4 regions of the Rahnella inusitata genome follow, and region 1 is predicted to be linked to each of the others. Evidence: predicted binding sites of a transcription regulator. Region 1 holds the regulator's gene; each other region holds the start of a gene.
The links. Region 1 encodes PhoB, which activates phosphate uptake and scavenging genes when phosphate is short. Its sites were predicted from a motif close to CTGTCATAAAACTGNCNNAT; they were not measured.

Region 1 (4,628 bases):
CGTCAGCGTAAGTACGTGCTAACTCTTCAGGAGAATCGCCACGCTCGCGGATTTGCTGCTTCTGATCTTCCGAGCACAGATACGCCCAGACGGTATCGTCGAGTTGCAGATAACGGCAACCGGCGTCGTAAAACGCTTTAATCGCGTCGCGGTAAACCTGTGCCAAATCGTCGAAATAGTCTTTCAGATCCGGATACACCTCTTTACTGATGGCGTTACGGCCACCGCGGAAATGCATTACGCTCGGGCTTGGAATGGTCATTTTGGGCACTGCGCTGCCGCAGATGCTTTTCAGGAAACGAAAATCTTCCAGCATCGGATGTGAACCAAAGCCGAGTTTGCCTGTGACTTTAATGCTGCGCGCTTTGGTCTGTACGCCGTTGAACTGAATCCCCTGGACTGCGTCGTAACCTTCCACACCGTTCAGCCCTTCGAAAAAATCGAAGTGCCACCACGCGCGGCGGAACTCACCGTCAGTGACCACCTGCAGACCGGCTTCGCGTTGTAAATCCACCACGCGGCGGATTTCGGTATCTTCAACGGCGCGCAGTTGCCCGGCATCAATCTCACCGGCCTGAAACTGCTTACGGGCTTCTTTGATAGCCGCCGGGCGAAGGAAACTGCCGACCACGTCAGCACGGAACGGAGGGGTGGTACGTTGCATGAAAGACTCCTTAATGGCACCCCGTCGCAGACGAAATGCAAATGATTTACAGGGTAAATAATTACGCCGCGTTACATTTAGACTTCTAGATGTCTAAATGGCTTTAAGGCCATACTGTCATGCCGGTTACTCACCCACAACAGAGGAATTTTCATGGGAGGTGAAATAAATTCATGATCAAATGCGGAGAGTTCATGAAGCAGCAAGCAAAAAAAGCCCGTCATGTAGAAATGACGGGCTCAATAGAAAACAGCAAATTACGGTTTCACTGAAATTTTAGAGGTGTTATCGGAAGGAACAATCAGTCTCGGTGCCAGCGTAAACATAAAGCGCGTGCCGACGCCGACTTCGCTCATCACCTCAAGCCGGGCGTTGTGGTGGCTGAGCGCATGTTTGACGATCGCCAGCCCCAGACCGCTGCCGCCGGTCTGACGGGAACGGGCTTTGTCGACGCGATAAAACCGTTCGGTCAGGCGCGGCAAGTGCTGAGGCGCAATCCCCGGCCCATTATCGCTAATCTGGAACTGCGCACCCTGTGGCGTTTGCTGCCAGCTGACCTCTATTCTGGTGCCCGGCGGCGTATGGTTCACCGCGTTATACACCAGATTCGACACCGCACTGCGTAGCTGATCCTCATTGCCGAAGACCTTCAGCTTGTCGTTTACGCGGAACACCACTTCGTGCTGACCGCCGCTCAGCGTCTGTACTTCGCGCTCCAGCATTCCGAGCATCACCGGAATATCGACTTTTTCGTGCAAATCCATATTGGCGGAGGCTTCGATTTTTGACAGCGTCAGGAGCTGCTTGACCAGCCCGTCCATGCGTCGCGTTTGCTCTTGCATGGTATCGAGCGCCTTAGTGCGAAACGGCTCTTCCAGCTTGGCGTCTTCCATCATTTCCAGATAGCCCTGCAAAACGGTCAGCGGGGTGCGAAGTTCATGGCTGACGTTGGCGAAGAAGTTACGTCGCGCACCTTCCAGCTGGCGCATTTGCGTGACGTCACGCGCCACCATCAGTAACTGCCCCTCGGAATAAGGCATCACGCGAAATTCGACGTAATGTTCATTATTGAGCTGGAGATTTAGGGCGCGGCTAAAATCACGCGCCTGGATCCAGACGCGAAATTCCGGATAGCGCAGCAGGTTGAAGATGTGTTGCCCGTTATCTTCCGGCCAGCGGAAGCCGAGCAGTTCCTGGGCCAGACCGTTGCACCAGAAAATATTGCCCTCTTCGGTGGTCAGCACCACCGCATCCGGCAAGGATTCTGCACCGCTGCGAAAACGTTTAATGAGTTGCCCTAATTCACGGCGGCGACGCCGGTTGCGCATCTGCATCTGGTTCAGCCCGTAGAACAACGGCTCCCAGCTCCAGCGACCATTTGGCGGGGTGATGCTGCGGTCAAGCCACAGCCAGTGTGAGAGTTTAAGCTGGTTATAATAGTTCCAGCCCAGCGCCGCCAGCAGCGACGCAAAGAGAAGCCAGCCAAAATGGCCGACAAAAATACCGAGAATGATCGCTGGCAGGCAAAACAGAAAAAATTCGCCGGCCAGCCGTTTCCATGACAAACGTTCTAACACACAGATTCTCCGCTGTGGGGACTAATAACGCGTTGAGAAACGATATCCCGTGCCACGGACAGTCTGGATCATTCTGTCATGTCCACTGGTTTCCAGCGCTTTGCGTAAACGACGAATATGCACGTCCACGGTTCGATCTTCCACATAAACGTTAGTGCCCCAGACGTTATTCAGCAACTGCTCGCGGCTGTAAACACGTTCCGAGTGGGTCATAAAGAAGTGCAGTAATTTGAATTCGGTCGGCCCCATGTCGAGCGCCTGCTCATTGGCCATCACCCGGTGGGAGGAAGGATCAAGTGTCAGACCCTGCATGTCGATCACCTCTTCCACCGCCATCGGCGAAATACGGCGCATCACAGCTTTTATACGGGCAACCAGTTCTTTGGGAGAGAACGGTTTAGTGATGTAATCATCGGCACCCACTTCGAGGCCACGCACCCGGTCTTCTTCTTCACCGCGTGCGGTCAGCATCATCACCGGAATTTCGCGGGTCAGGGCTTCACGTTTCAGATGCTTGATAAACTGGATCCCGGAACCGCCCGGTAACATCCAGTCAAGCAGGATAAGCTCAGGATAAGGCTCGACCAGTTGGCCAATCGCGGAATCAAAATCTTCAGCTTCTACTGCCTGATAGCCATTTTGTTCCAGTACAAAACACACCATTTCACGGATTGGAGCTTCGTCTTCAACCACCAATATACGTCTAGCCATCGTAGGTCCTGCCAATAGGTTAGCGATCTTTTATTTGATTGCGGGCGCCATTATGCGTCAGTTTTGTGACAGATTTATGAATAGAAAGGATGGTCTATTACACCGCACTTTGACAGCCATCTTGCTGAAATGCGCCTGATTTTTCTGGGGACATCGTCCCCCGACGGCGTTTATACTTTGCGCCATTGTTACCGTGCAGCGAATCACCGGGAGTTTCATGCGCCTGATCCACACTTCAGACTGGCACCTTGGCCAGTATTTCTTTACCAAAAGCCGCGCCGCCGAGCATCAGGCTTTTCTGCGCTGGCTGACGGAACAGGTGGAAATTCATCAGGCAGATGCCGTGATTGTGGCGGGCGATATTTTCGATACCGGCTCGCCACCGAGCTATGCGCGGGAACTGTATAACCGCTTCGTGGTGGAATTACAACACACCGGCTGCCAGCTGGTAGTGCTGGCCGGCAACCACGACTCTGTCGCCACGCTCAATGAATCTAAGGAACTGCTTTCCTGCCTCAATACCCGCGTGATCGCTACCGTCGGTGAAGACTTGTCTGAGCAGGTTCTGGAATTAAATCATCGGGATGGCTCGCCCGGCGCAGTGCTGTGTGCGATCCCGTTCTTACGCCCGCGCGATTTGATAGCCAGTCAGGCTGGTCAGTCCGGCAGCGACAAGCAGCTGGCATTGCAAGAAGCCATCGCCGCCCATTATGACGCTTTATATAAAGCGGCACAGGCGAAGCGTGACCAGCTCGGCGTTCCGCTGCCCATCATCGCCACCGGCCATCTGACCACCGTCGGCGTCAGCACCTCGGATTCGGTACGTGACATTTATATAGGCACCCTCGACGCCTTTCCGGCACAGGCCTTTCCGCCGGTCGATTACGTTGCACTCGGGCATATTCATCGCGCCCAGTGCGTGGCGAAAACCCACCACATCCGCTACAGCGGCTCGCCGATTGCGCTGAGTTTTGACGAACTCGGCAAAGCCAAAAGCGTGTTTTTGCTCGATTTTACGGGTGCAACGCTTAACAGCATCGACACGCTGGAAATTCCGGTATTTCAGCCGATGCAGATGATCAAAGGCTCGCTGGCCGAAATAGAAAAACAACTGATGCAGTTTACCGACGGCGATGCCACAAAACCGGTCTGGCTTGATATTGAAGTCGCGACGCAGGATTACCTCAGCGACATTCAGCGGCGGATCCAGACGCTGACCGCCGAACTGCCGGTGGAAGTCGTGCTGCTGCGCCGCAGTAAAGAACAGCGCATTAACAGCATTGAACAACAGGAAAAAGAAACCCTCAGCGAGCTGAGCGTGAGCGATGTCTTCGAGCGGCGGCTGTCGCTCGAAGCGGACGCCGACGAACAGCGTCAGGCGCGGATGCGCACGCTGTTCGCGCAGGTGGTCGATGAGGTCACCAGCGGCCATCACGCAGAGGACGCCGCACAATGAAAATTCTCAGCCTGCGTTTAAAAAATCTAAACTCGCTGCAAGGCGAATGGAAAATCGACTTCACCGCTGAGCCTTTTGCCAGCAACGGATTATTCGCCATCACCGGCCCGACCGGCGCGGGGAAAACCACCCTGCTCGATGCCATTTGTCTCGCACTGTATCATCAGACGCCGCGCCTCAACGTCACACCCAGCCAGAATGAACTGATGACCCGCCACAC
Region 2 (4,628 bases), 830 kb from region 1:
GTGCGTGAAGGTATCGACGCCGGGATGCATATCCTGAAAGAAGCCGAGAAAATCACCACGCCCGTCCTTTTATTGCAGGCAAGCGAAGACCGTGTGGTCGACAACCGGTCTCATCTTGCTTTTTGTCAGGCCATGGCCGTTGCGGGTCACCCTTGTGAAGGGGATAAACCGCTGGTCATTGAAGGCGCGCGCCATGAGATCCTGTTCGAGCGGGACGACCTCCGGGCACAGGCGCTGGACGCTATCATGCGCTTTTTTGTGCGACAGCATTAATCCGCGGTACGCCGCGCACAACTCCATCAGAGGTTAGAACCTACGCTATGTACCATGTTGTTGCTTCCGATTTAGATGGCACACTGCTATCACCTGACCATACCCTGAGCCCGTTCGCAAAAGAGACGCTCAAGCTGCTCACGCAGCGCGATGTGCATTTTGTGTTCGCCACCGGGCGTCACCATATCGATGTCGCGCAGATGCGTGACAATCTGGAAATCAGCGCTTATATGATCACCTCGAACGGTGCGCGCGTGCATAACACCGACGGTGAACTGATTTTCTCCCACAATCTGGACGAAGATATTGCCCGCGATCTGTTCGGCATCATGCACAACAATCCGGATATTCTGACCAACGTTTACCGTAACGACGACTGGTACATGAACCGCGACCGCGCCGACCAGGACGATTTCTTCCGTGAATCCGTGTTCAAATACAAGTTGTACGAACCGGGTCTGCTGGAAACGGATGGCATCTGCAAAGTCTATTTCACCTGCGAAGATCACGAGAAACTGCTGCCGCTGGAAGAAGCGATCAATGCGCGCTGGGGCGATCGTGTAAACGTCAGCTTCTCGCTGCCGGTCTGTCTGGAAGTGATGGCAGGCGGCGTATCGAAAGGCCACGCGCTGGAATACGTCTCGAAACTGATGGGTTACACGCTGAAAGACTGTATCGCCTTTGGCGATGGTCTGAATGACCTTGAGATGCTGAGCATGGCCGGAAAAGGCTGCCTGATGAGTGGCTCCCTGCCGCGCCTGAAAGCAGCGATGCCGGATGCGGAAATCATCGGTTCTAACGCCGACGATGCGGTACCGCATTACCTGCGCAGAATGTATCTGTCTGAATAATCCCGACGATGAAGTCCGTTAATCAGTAAAAGAAAAAGGCACCGTTCGGTGCCTTTTTGCTATGCGTCATGACATTTGGAATCAGGCGTTTTTCGCCAGCTGCGCCTTGTGTTTATTTTCACTCAGCATAGTTAATACCAGCAGCAGAACCGCCAGCACACATCCGGCAATCATCACGATAAAGCCGCCGTCCCAACCGAAGTAATCCACGGTGTAACCAACGATGGCACTTGCCGCAACCGAGCCGCCCAGATAACCGAACAATCCGGTAAAGCCCGCCGCCGTTCCCGCCGCTTTCTTCGGTGCCAGCTCCAGCGCGTGTAAGCCAATCAGCATCACAGGGCCGTAAATCAGGAAGCCGATGGTGATCATACAGGCCATATCAACGCCCGGATTGCCCACCGGATTCAGCCAGTAAACCACCGTGGCGATGGTCACCAGCACCATGAAGAATACACCGGTAGCGCCGCGGTTGCCTTTGAACACTTTGTCTGACATCCAGCCGCACAACAGAGTCCCCGGTATGCCCGCATATTCATACAGGAAATACGCCCACGAGGATTTATCCAGCGCGAAGTGCTTCACTTCTTTCAGGTAGGTCGGTGACCAGTCGAGAATGCCGTAGCGCAGCAGGTAAACAAACACGTTCGCCAGCGCGATATACCAAAGCAGTTTGTTGGGCAAAATGTATTGCATGAAGATCTGCTTCGCCGTCAGTTCCTGCTCGGCAGACTCTTTCACGTAGTCAGGCGGATAATCGTTTTTATACTCTTCGATAGGCGGCAGACCGCAAGACTGCGGAGTGTCGCGCATGGTCATAAAGGCAAATACCGCCAGCAGGATCGCCCCGAAAGCGGGCATATACAGCGCCGCATGCCAGTCGTTAAACCACGCCATGCCGAGCAGGAAAAGCAGGGGAGGAATACCGCCGCCGACGTTATGCGCGCAGTTCCACACCGAGACAATTCCGCCGCGCTCCTTCTGTGACCACCAGTGAACCATCGTGCGTCCGCACGGCGGCCAGCCCATGCCCTGAAACCATCCACACAGGAACAGCAGCACGAACATGATGGCGATGCTGGAGGTTGCCCATGGCACAAAGCCCATAAACAGCATCACAGCGGCGGCGAGGATCAGACCCGCAGGGAGGAATACGCGCGGATTAGAGCGGTCGGAGACCGAGCCCATAATGAATTTCGAGATACCGTAAGCGATGGAAATCCCGGACAGCGCAAAGCCCAGATCGCCGCGCGAAAAACCCTGATCGATGAGATAAGGCATTGCCAGGGCGAAGTTTTTGCGCACCAGATAATAGGCCGCGTAACCGAAGAAAATCCCCATGAAGATTTGCCAGCGGAGACGGCGATAGAGCGGGTCGACGTGGCTTTCATCCACGGGCGCTTTGTGTGGCGCGGGTTTGAAGATACTGAGCATACATGCCTCCCATGGCATAAATCAGGTCTGACTCATCATGAGCCACTGACAAAGGGCAATGCCGATATGTTCCAAAACGAACATCATGCTAACGGGCAGAGCGCCGATGAACTGTGATAGATGACATAATTGTTACAGTTTTATGACTAAGGAGGCGGATTTTGCGATATTGAGTAACAAAATGAAACGTCAGAAGGCCGGAATGTCTGGTTTGATCACGTTTTTGAAAGGTATCCCGTTCGTTAACGTGATCGCGCGCGTTTCCCTTCGAATGTGAGCGAAAAAATCCATTTTAACTCTGTGGACAACGCGATGAGGTGTCAAACCTGGCAGATCAGCAACAAAAAAGCGGAGCCAAAGCTCCGCCTGAGAGTGCCGCTGAAAGTGAAGATTACTGAACTTTCAGGGTATTGATAATAGCTTCGGCATCCGCCTGCGCTTGTTGCTGATTGTCAGCCGGCAGGGTGATTTGCAGCGTCAGAAGATGGCTGTCCACTTTACCCAGCACGATAGACGAATAAGCTTTCTGACCGGCAGAGGTGATCACGCTGTCATACTGTTGCATCGTCTGGCCGTTAACCTGAATCGATTTGTTCGTCACAACCTGCAGGTTGGTATCGCGGGCTTTTTGCTGATCCTGCAAACGGGCAGTCAGCGTTCCCAGCGATTCGGTCGTGTTATCCCCGAGGATCACAATCACCGCTTTCTGACCGGTGCTGTCGGCGTACACGTGCATGTTGTTTGCCTGAGTGCCCAGCTTACCGCTCTGGTCGCTCATTCCCTGCGGAAGGGAGAAGGTGACTTTTCCATCCAGCAGGCTGACTGGCGCGGTGGTTGTCGCGGCGGCGGCTGCTTTATCTGCTGCCGGTGCGTCAGTCGTTTTACCGTCACACGCCGCCAGACCGGCGACCAGTACTGCCATTCCCATCATTTTAGCGAAGTTACGCATCGGTCTTCCTTAAGTGGCCTGTTCATCAGGCTTAGATGTTGACTTAACGGCCTTATGGCAACCTATTCACGCCGCAAATGCAAGTCAGATTATGGCGCGATTTGTGTTTTGGTGAAGGCGGATCTGATAAGGGGCGAAAGCCCCTTGTTAACCGCTAGTGCGCGCGCATGGCCGACGAGGTGTGATTTCCCTGAGCGGACAGCCGCTTAAGCAGCATGTTCAGCAGCACGCCGTACATTGGCAGGAAGAACACCAGACAGATCAGCACTTTGAACGTGTAATCCACCAGCGCGATTTCCACCCAGTGTTCGGCCATAAAGGCGTCGGTGCTTTTGTAGAACGCGATGAAAAAGAACGACAGCGTATCGCTGATATTTCCCAGGAACATCGAGGCAACCGGTGCTATCCACCAGCGGCGGTTCCGGCGCAGGCGGTTGAAGACGTGAACGTCGAGAATTTGACCCAGCACATACGCCATAAAGCTGGCGGTCGCGATGCGTGCCACCATGATGTTCAGGCTGCTGAGTGCGCCGACACCCTGCCACTGCGCTTCAAAGAACAGGGCGGAAATGACGTAGGAGATGGCCAGTGCAGGCACCATCACGGAAAGAATAATCCGTCGCGCCAGAGGCGCACCGAAAATCCGCACGGTCAGATCGGTCGCCAGAAAAATAAACGGAAACGTGAACGCGCCCCATGTGGTGTGGAAACCAAAAATGGAGACGGGCAACTGAACCAGATAGTTACTGGAAGTAATGATGGCGATGTGGAAAAGCGAAAGCCATATCAACGCGGAAAACCGCTGTTGAGCAGTAAAGGAATACATGATGTGACCTTTTTAGTGAATTGGGGTGAGGGAACCCAAGAGTGTCTTTTCTTTCACACCGGTATTTCCGGTGCGGCGCGCATAGTATCTGTTGCGCAGCGTTTGCGCAACAAATCCGGTGGTTAATTATAGCGCAACGGTTTGCGCAGGTTGCGTGAGAAAACCAGCGGGTTAAACTGTGGCCCATTACCGTACAATCGCGCATTGCCGCTGAAAATGTTGAGAAACGAAATGACCGATCCCTTTATCAACCCGGACCATCAGCTTGATGCGCTGGGCCTGCGTTGCCCGGAAC
Region 3 (4,628 bases), 410 kb from region 1:
ACCAAAATCCAGGGCCAGTATGGTTTGCGGATGCAAGGCCGTGGCCATATCGATGCTGGAATAGTAGCGGTCGTCGCATTTGAACCCGACGTATTTTGCCGTGAGGTCTGCGCCGACGTGTTGCAAGAAGGTTTTCAGCGGGACGCCCTTCCACTGGCCGATGGCGCTCCAGCCTTCGATGCAAATCAGGCGGGTGATTTGGCTCTCCTGCGGCAGGCGCTGCAACTGTTCCAGTGTCCACGAGGCTTTTTTCTGCACCAGACCGGAAACTTCCAGCCGGTAATTGGGAATGTCGATCTCCGGCACATTGTATTCCGGGTAGAACGCATTGAAGCGGAACGGCGTGGTTATCTGATCTTCACGATAGGTTTGTGCCAGCTTCTGGCCGCTGAACAGCCAGCCCTGCACGCGGTCATTCCAGCGGGACATCGCCCACAAAACTTTGTCGACCTGATCGCCATCCTGCAAATTACAGCCAGTCAGCATCGATACTGCACCCAGCGTCAGACCTGAGCGCAGCAGCAAACGGCGCTGTATATTCACCAGTTGTTTGCGCTGATCGGGTTCGATAATGATTTTGGGCCGGTCTGATTTATCACTCATCAGCGCTTTCCTCCGTACTGATTTTTTTACCGCCGGTAATCATGGCGACAAAGGTTTTCGGCACCAGCAACACCATGAGAACGTGAACCACCACGAACAACATCACGCCGCTCATGGCAAAGAAATGGACATAGCGGGCGATATCAAAACCGCCAAACAGCCACACCAGGCCGCTGAACTGCACCGGTTTCCAGATGGATAACCCCGAGAGCACCAGCAATACGCCCAGCAGCAGCACGCCGACGTACATCAGTTTCTGCACCGCGTTGTACTGGCCGAGTTTATGCGGAAGATGGAACGTCAGGGCGCGGACGGTATCCCGCCAGACGGTACGCGGCGTAAACGGAAAAAAGTCACGCCTGAAGTGGCCGGTAAAAATCCCCCACACCACATAAAACAGGCCGTTAGCGGCCATCAGCCACATCACGGCCAGATGCCAGGCAATGTTGCCGCCCAGCCAGCCGCCGAGCGTGGTGCTTTGCGGAAAGGTGAACGGGAAAATCGGATCGGCGTTATAAATTCCCCAGCCGCTCATCACCATGCCAATCATCGCCAGCAGGTTGATCCAATGGCAAATGCGAACCGGCCAGGAATGGATGCGCTTTTTTTTCGACAGAGGAATATTTGAATTTGACGTACGCAGCGGGGAGGGTTGAGATTTCACGGATAAGCTCCTGCGTAATGAGAAACTGCGCAAAGTGAAAGAGGGAGGTTTCACCCTGCGCAGTTCTTCAAAAACAACTTACTCCGGCTGACAGACACGGCCCGCCGGCGTAAGCGCTAAGGGTTACATCGGTGGCGCGACGCCATCTTTACCGGCGGCGATACCACGGGCAACCAGTGCACCTTTGTCGTCTTTCATCGCGAACAGCACGATTTTAGTGCCCGGTTTCAGCAGGCTGCGATCGCCCGGCGCCAGCAGAACCACCGGCACATCGTCAGGAACGACAACTGTTTTTTCTGCGTCGTGATATTTCACGGTCAGCGTACGGCCATTGGCGTTAACCAGTTTGCCGACGGTGCCGTTGGTCATGGTGTTGATTTTGCCATCGGCGGATTCAAACGGGTTGAAACCTTCACCGCTGCCGCGCAGGCTTGGCGCAAATACATGAACTTCCAGTGCTTTCAGCGTGCCGTTGGCCTGTGGCACCGCCGCAGTACCGATGAAGCTGTCGGCCTTGATATCGCTGATCTGGCCTTTGGTCACGGCGTTGATTTTGGTCTGATCAGTCAGCTTAACGTCCAGCTTCTCGCCCTGGCGGGTAGTGACTTGCATCGAAGAATCATTTACGGATTCAATGGTTCCGCGCGTTGGCTTGATGACGTTGTCAGCCGCAAAAGCGGATGTCATCCCACTGCACATCAGCAGTGAACCGAGTAAAAGACCTGCAAGGCGTGTTGGTGTATTCATGTTTATCTCTCCAGTTTCTTACGTATTTTCATTCGGGTAGAGGAATCACTGAGGGTGCCAGTGATGAATGACTTCATTAAGAGTGGACGATAAACCGGGATTGGCAGATGACAAGTTGATGACAAAATTGTCATCAAAGGTGTCTGACGAAACTGATAAACTTCTCTGGAATCATTCTTTGGGTGAATGGTCGTGCGGCGCTGAGGGCCTGAATGCGGATACTGGTGATAGAAGATGATGTCAGCACGGGCGATTATCTGAAAAAAGGGCTGACCGAAGCGGGTTACAGCGTAGATCTGGCGCGTAACGGTGCCGACGGTCTGTTTCTGGCGCTCGAAGACGGGTATGACGCGGTGATCCTCGACGTCATGCTGCCGGGGCTCGACGGCTGGCAGGTGATGGAAGTGCTGCGCAAGAAAAGCGACGTGCCGGTGCTGTTCCTGACCGCACGCGACGAAGTACAGGATCGCATTCACGGCCTGGAGCTGGGCGCGGACGATTACCTCATCAAACCTTTTTCCTTCACCGAACTGGTGCTGCGCATTCGCACGCTGCTGCGCCGTCCCGCCGCCCGTGAGCCGGATATCTATAGCGTCGCCGATCTCAATCTCGATCTGCTGCGCCGCCGCGTAACCCGTCAGGATCAGACCATTGCGCTGACCAATAAGGAATTTATGCTTTTGCATTTACTGATGCGCCGGGAGGGCGAAGTGCTTTCGCGCACCATGATTGCCTCGCAGGTGTGGGACATGAATTTTGACAGCGATACCAACGTGGTGGATGTGGCAATCAAACGCCTGCGCGCCAAAATCGACCGCGCTTTTGACGTCAAACTGATTCATACCGTGCGTGGGATCGGCTACGTATGCGAAGTGCGTCATGACTGAGCAGAAAAAACCGCAACGCGCGATGTCTCTGACGCTGCGCGCCACGCTGCTATTTGCGCTGCTGGCCTCACTGGTGGTGAGCGCCGTGGGCGTTTATCTCTATTACTCGCTGGAAAAAGAACTGGTCCGCCGCGCCGATTATCAGGTGAGCGGGCGCGTTCAGTATTTTCGTCATCTGCTGGCCAGTGAGTTTCCGCTTTCTCAGCTCAGCCATAATCCGGGTCTGTTCGAAAACATGCTCGGCAACGAGCGGGATATCCTGACTTTCCGTCTGAGCGATGAACCGCCGATTATCAACGTCAATCCGTCGCGCCTTGCGCTGCCTCCGGTCGCGCCGGTACCCGACGGTCAGCCGTTAACGCTGAGCACCGTTCACACGCTTTCCGCCCCCGACGACACGCCGGTTCGCTTCGCCCGCGCCGCCGTAAAAATTCAGGATGGCCGCACGGTGGAGATTACCGCCGCGCACTTCATGACCGGCGAAGCGCGGATGTTGCAGACGTTCCGCTGGGAAATCACCGGCGCGGTGCTGTTCGCCTATCTGCTGATTGCCGCGCTCGGTTATGTGGTGATCCGCCGTGGATTGCGGCCACTGCGGCACATGGCGCTGGAGGCGACGAAAATCCATCCCGCCAGCCTGTCCACGCGTCTTAGCAGTGATAATGCGCCGCAGGAATTGCAGCAGTTAATCTATTCATTTAACGACATGCTCGAACGACTGGCGGAAGGATATCAGCGCCTGACGCAGTTCTCCGCCGATTTGGCGCACGAGATCCGCACGCCGGTGGGGGCGCTGATGGGGCATTGTCAGGTGGCGCTTTATCAGCCTCGCAGCACCGAGGAATACGAAACGCTGCTGGCCAATAATATGGAGGAACTGGAGCGTATTTCACGCATGGTCGAAAACATTCTGTTCCTGGCGCGGGCGACCGATGCGCGTTCGGTTCTGACCATCACCAGTATTGATGTTTCGGCGGAAATGACGCGGATTCAGGAATACTTTGAAGGTCTGGCGGAAGAGCGGGAAATGACGCTGCACAGCGCGGGGGAGGGGATTTTGTACGCCGATGCCATTTTGTTCCAGCGCGCGCTGAGCAATCTGGTCGCCAACGCCGTGCGATATGCGCATGAAGGCACACCCATCGTCGTTCGTGCCGAAGCGCACGCCAGTGGAATGGATATCCATGTGATTAGCCAGGGCGACCCGATCCCGCCGGAAAAGCTCGGCAAACTGTTCGATCGCTTCTATCGCGCCGATGCTTCACGCAGCGAAGGTGGCAGCTCCAGCGGCCTGGGATTGTCCATCGTTCAGGCCATTATGGCGCTGCATCAGGGCAGCGTTCGGGTGGTGAGTTCGGCGGAGGGCGAAACACGATTTACGCTGACTTTCCCACGTGAGGATCACAAGTTTTCTCAATAGTTTCTCAATAAACCTAAAAAAGGGGCATGACGCGTAAGAAAATTATCTGGTTTATATAACTGAAAGATAAAGGTTTCGTTAATTCTGTTACATTATCACATTGGAAGATACCAATCACTTTGAACGAAAATACGCGGCCCGGAGTCTGAATAGTCCTAAGGAGTAAGTTCAATCCTCCGGCACGAGCGGTCAATACGACGTAAACAGACTCACCAAAGAGCCATTTATTACCAATGCAAAAATTACGATTACTTTCGCAACAGAGCATTTTTCTGTTCATTGCGCTTTATCTTGGGATCCTGCTTAA
Region 4 (4,628 bases), 100 kb from region 1:
AACACGCTTATTATCCTTTCATCGGCCCCGCAGTGGGGTAGACACATAAACTAAAAATCCTTGAGGAATTAACGATGAAAAAAGTATTAGCTCTGGTTGTAGCCGCTGCAATGGGCCTGTCTTCTGTCGCTTTCGCTGCTGAAACAACAGCAACTCCGGCACCTGCTGCTACCGCAACAACGGCTGCACCTGCTGCCAAGCATGTAACTAAACATAAGACTCACAAGAAAGTCGCTCAGAAAGCGCAAGCGGCTAAGAAACACGTAAAACACGCTAAGAAAGCAGCGCCGGTTGCTCAGAAAGCCCAGGCTGCTAAAAAACCTGTGAAACACGCTAAGAAAGCAGCACCGGTTGCTCAGAAAGCCCAGGCTGCTAAAAAACACGTGAAACACGTTAAGAAAGCAGCACCGGTTGCTCAGAAAGCCCAGGCTGCTAAAAAACACGTGAAACATGCTAAGAAAGCGGCTCCTGCTGCAAAAGCAACACCTGCTGCATAAGTCTGAATAAGATAGCCAGATAAGTGTCTGCACTTGTCCGCTATCAGGACTGATAATCTGACACCCGGTCCGCCGGGTGTTTTTTTATCCATTTTTGCCCTGAGGTACCGCAAGATGCTGCGACGCTACCAGTTCGAAATAACCTTTTCCTCCATGATCCTCTGCGGTCTGATCGCCCTGCTGCTTCTGATGAGATTTTGAATCGTCATTAGAGGACCCGCGATACCCCAAAACGCCCTGATACCAGACACAAAAAAACCGCCTTTCGGCGGCCTTGTTGTTTCAGCTGATGCGATCAGTAAAGCAGACGGGCACGAATTGTTCCCGGAATGGCCTTCATCAGCTGCAGCGCGGTAGTCAGCGTCGCAATATCCGTTTCAGCATCAATCACCACATAACCGATTTCAGGGCTGGTTTGCAGATACTGCGCTGCGATGTTGATCCCCTGCTCGGCGAAAATCTGGTTGATGCTGGTCAGCACGCCCGGACGGTTTTCGTGGATGTGCAGCAGACGGCTGGCTTTCTCGGTGTGTGCCGGCAAAGATGCTTCCGGGAAGTTGACCGCTGACAACGTCGAGCCGTTATCAGAGTATTTCGCCAGTTTGCCCGCCACTTCCAGACCAATACCTTCCTGCGCTTCCATGGTAGAGCCGCCGATATGCGGCGTCAGCAGCACATTGTCGAACTCACACAGCGGCGAATTGAATGGATCGCTGTTGGTCGCCGGTTCTTCCGGGAAGACGTCGATCGCCGCGCCTGACAGATGTTTGCTGCGCAGTGCGTTGCATAGCGCAGGAATGTCGATCACGGTGCCGCGTGAGGCGTTGATCAGCAGTGCGCCCGGCTTCATCTGCGCCAGTTGCACTTCGGAAATCATATCTTTGGTACTGATCGTTTCCGGCACGTGCAACGTCACGACATCGCTGGTGTTGAGCAATTCTTCCAGAGAGGCAATCGGCTGCGCATTGCCCAGTGGCAATTTGCTTTCGATGTCGTAGTAGAAGACGCGCATCCCGAGGCTCTCGGCCAGAATGCCCAGCTGCGTGCCGATATGGCCGTAACCGATGATGCCCAGACGTTTGCCGCGCGCTTCGAATGAACCGACAGCCAGTTTGTTCCAGATGCCGCGGTGTGCTTTGGCGTTCGCTTCAGGAATGCCGCGCATCATCAGCAACATTTCGCCCAGCACCATTTCGGCAACGGAACGGGTGTTGGAGAACGGTGCGTTGAAGACCGGAACACCGCGACGCGTGGCGGCTTTCAGATCAACCTGATTGGTTCCGATACAGAAACACCCCACAGCCACCAGTTTTTCTGCTGCCTGGAAAACTTCTTCGGTCAGCTGAGTACGCGATCGGAGCCCAACAAAGTGCGCATCACGGATCGACTCTTTCAGCGATTCCGTATCCAAAGCACCTTTGTGAAATTCAATATTGGTGTAGCCCGCTGCACGGAGGGTATCAACCGCACTTTGGTGGACGCCTTCCACTAACAAAAATTTAATCTTGTCTTTCTCAAGTGATACTTTTGCCATTTCCCGACCCTATATGTTTCTGCCTGAATTCGAACTGCAAGGTGATTGCTCACAGCCAACATAACAAAAAATCCGCCATCATCAATACAAACGATTGCCTGCCCGGTAGCAGAAGGCTCACCGTGCCAGAGGGTTTCTAGCATTTCATGCTGGTTAGATTTTACTGCGCCAGACGTTCAGGAGGAGATTATCGAAAATGTGACATAAGTCACCGAATTAAGGCTTTTGAAGAAAAGATGATTCAGTCAGAAAATTATCATCTTCATAACATTGCGTTATGACAGAGGTGTGTCTGGCTGCTTTTAATGCAGCAGCCAGATCTTCTGCTTATCGCTGGATTATTTCAGCGTAACAGTTTTAACGCCTTCCGAAGTACCGACCAGGGCAACGTCAGCGCCACGGTTAGCAAACAGACCGACGGTCACGACACCGGCAATATTGTTGATCTTATTTTCCATCGCGACGGCATCAAGAATGTTCAGATTATGCACGTCGAGTATCACGTTGCCGTTATCAGTCAGCACATTTTTACGGTATTCCGGCAGACCGCCAAGTTTCACCAGCTCACGCGCCACGTAAGATCGCGCCATTGGTATGACTTCTACCGGCAGCGGGAATTTACCCAACACATCGACCTGCTTGGACGCATCGACGATACAGATGAATTTTTTTGCAATCGCAGCAATGATTTTTTCACGAGTCAGCGCAGCGCCGCCGCCTTTGATCATCTGCATGAAGCCGTTGATTTCGTCGGCACCGTCAACGTACACATCCAGCGAATCGACTTCGTTGCTGTCGAAAACGTGAATGCCTAAGCTTTTCAGTTTTGCGGTAGAGGCATCGGAACTGGAAACCGCGCCTTCGATTTGCCCTTTGATCGAGCCGAGTGCATCAATGAAATGGGCGGCGGTGGATCCGGTACCTACACCGACGATGGTGCCCGGCGTAACGTAATCCAGTGCGGCCCAGCCGACTGCTTTCTTCAATTCTTCCTGCGTCATAATGGCTTCTCTGTCTGATAACCCGAAAGTGCCGGTGATTATAAAGCAAGTCAGGGTGATTGGGATAAACAACGCCGTCGCGAGATCACACTTATTAAGTGCAATCGTGCTGCAAACGCAAAGATTTTCATCACCACAAAACCTGACAATCTGTGGCATAGTGTTTGGATAAAATGAAATCCAAGGGACAGAACTCCGATGAAACGCCCAGATTATAGAACGTTGCAGGCACTGGACGCGGTGATCCGTGAGCGCGGTTTTGAGCGCGCGGCGCAGAAGCTTTGCATCACTCAATCGGCGGTCTCACAGCGCATTAAACAACTGGAAAACCTGTTCGGCCAGCCTTTGCTGGTGCGCACCGTGCCACCCCGTCCGACCGAACAGGGGCAAAAATTGCTGGCGCTGTTGCATCAGGTCGAACTGCTGGAAGAAGAGTGGCTGGGCAGTGACAGTAATAGCGACAGCAATGATACGCCGCTGCTGCTCTCGCTGGCGGTCAACGCCGACAGTCTCGCCACCTGGCTGTTACCGGCGCTGAAATCGGTGCTGGTCGATTCCCCTATCCGCCTGAATTTACAGGTGGAAGATGAAACACGGACGCAGGAACGTCTGCGCCGTGGTGAAGTAGTCGGTGCGGTGAGTATCCAGCCGCAACCGTTGCCGAGCTGTCTGGTTGATCAACTGGGCGCGCTCGATTACCTGTTCGTCGGTTCGAAACCGTTCGCCGACCGCTACTTCCCGAATGGCGTAACCCGCTCGGCGTTGTTAAAAGCGCCGGCGGTGGCATTTGACCATCTCGACGATATGCATCAGGCCTTTTTACAGCAGAACTTTGATTTGTCGCCGGGCAGCGTGCCTTGTCATATTGTGAACTCGTCGGAAGCTTTCGTGCAACTGGCGCGTCAGGGCACCACCTGCTGCATGATCCCGCATCTGCAAATCGAGAAAGAGCTGGAAAGTGGCGAGCTGATCGACCTGACGCCGGGCCTGTTCCAGCGCAGGATGCTTTACTGGCACCGCTTCGCCCCGGAAAGCCGTATGATGCGTAAAGTCACCGACGCTCTGCTGGCGCACGGCCATCAGGTGTTGCGTCAGGACTGAATGACGGTCCGGCCAGAAACAAAAAACCCGCCGGAGCGGGTTTTTTCATTTTTACAGCGTCATATTTTATTTATTGCGCAGCAGGAGCGGGCGCTGGCGGCTGCAATTCAAACACCACATCAACCTGATCGTCAAAGTGAATGCTTTGCTGTTCGTAAGTCTGTGCCACATCGCTCTGACCTGCGGCTTCGGCGGTTTTGTACATCCGCGCGACCGGCATCGGCTGGTAGTTAGCGACGTGATAGCGAATGCTGTAAACCGGCCCCAGTTTGGTGTGGAAGCCTTCAGCCAGTGATTTCGCCTGCTGCGTGGCGTTATCAATCGCTTTCTGTCGCGCTTCATCACGGAAACGATCCGGATTCGCAACGCCCAGTTCGACGGCTCGGACTTCATTCAGGCCCGATTTCAGCGCACCGTCCAGCAGTTCGTTCAGTTTATCCAGCTGACGCAACGTCACCTGTACCTGACGTACCGCACGGTAGCCTTTCAGCTGAG

Region 2: a site for PhoB is predicted at 2,688-2,707, ahead of glpT (glycerol-3-phosphate transporter). Genes of this name have one in related genera too.
Region 3: a site for PhoB is predicted at 2,120-2,139, ahead of I2123_RS17005 (heavy metal response regulator transcription factor). Genes of this name have one in related genera too.
Region 4: a site for PhoB is predicted at 2,274-2,293, ahead of serA (phosphoglycerate dehydrogenase). Genes of this name have one in related genera too.

What each region holds. Positions count from the first base shown of each region.
Region 1 covers NZ_CP065024.1:4,030,401-4,035,028, forward strand. The annotation lists gene I2123_RS18905 (cobalamin-independent methionine synthase II family protein) at 1-664, opposite strand, end outside; gene phoR (phosphate regulon sensor histidine kinase PhoR) at 922-2,241, opposite strand; gene phoB (phosphate response regulator transcription factor PhoB) at 2,263-2,952, opposite strand; gene sbcD (exonuclease subunit SbcD) at 3,170-4,408, shown strand; gene sbcC (exonuclease subunit SbcC) at 4,405-4,628, shown strand, end outside.
Region 2 covers NZ_CP065024.1:158,090-162,717, reverse strand. The annotation lists gene pldB (lysophospholipase L2) at 1-273, shown strand, start outside; gene yigL (sugar/pyridoxal phosphate phosphatase YigL) at 321-1,124, shown strand; gene glpT (glycerol-3-phosphate transporter) at 1,206-2,558, opposite strand; gene I2123_RS00720 (DcrB family lipoprotein) at 2,950-3,507, opposite strand; gene I2123_RS00715 (7-cyano-7-deazaguanine/7-aminomethyl-7-deazaguanine transporter) at 3,662-4,333, opposite strand; gene tusA (sulfurtransferase TusA) at 4,565-4,628, shown strand, end outside.
Region 3 covers NZ_CP065024.1:3,621,893-3,626,520, reverse strand. The annotation lists gene I2123_RS17020 (molybdopterin-dependent oxidoreductase) at 1-603, opposite strand, end outside; gene I2123_RS17015 (cytochrome b/b6 domain-containing protein) at 596-1,225, opposite strand; gene I2123_RS17010 (hypothetical protein) at 1,391-2,014, opposite strand; gene I2123_RS17005 (heavy metal response regulator transcription factor) at 2,227-2,901, shown strand; gene I2123_RS17000 (heavy metal sensor histidine kinase) at 2,894-4,321, shown strand; gene eptB (kdo(2)-lipid A phosphoethanolamine 7''-transferase) at 4,555-4,628, shown strand, end outside.
Region 4 covers NZ_CP065024.1:4,134,511-4,139,138, forward strand. The annotation lists gene asr (acid resistance repetitive basic protein Asr) at 75-497, shown strand; gene serA (phosphoglycerate dehydrogenase) at 793-2,031, opposite strand; gene rpiA (ribose-5-phosphate isomerase RpiA) at 2,370-3,032, opposite strand; gene I2123_RS19430 (LysR family transcriptional regulator ArgP) at 3,231-4,133, shown strand; gene I2123_RS19435 (oxidative stress defense protein) at 4,204-4,628, opposite strand, start outside.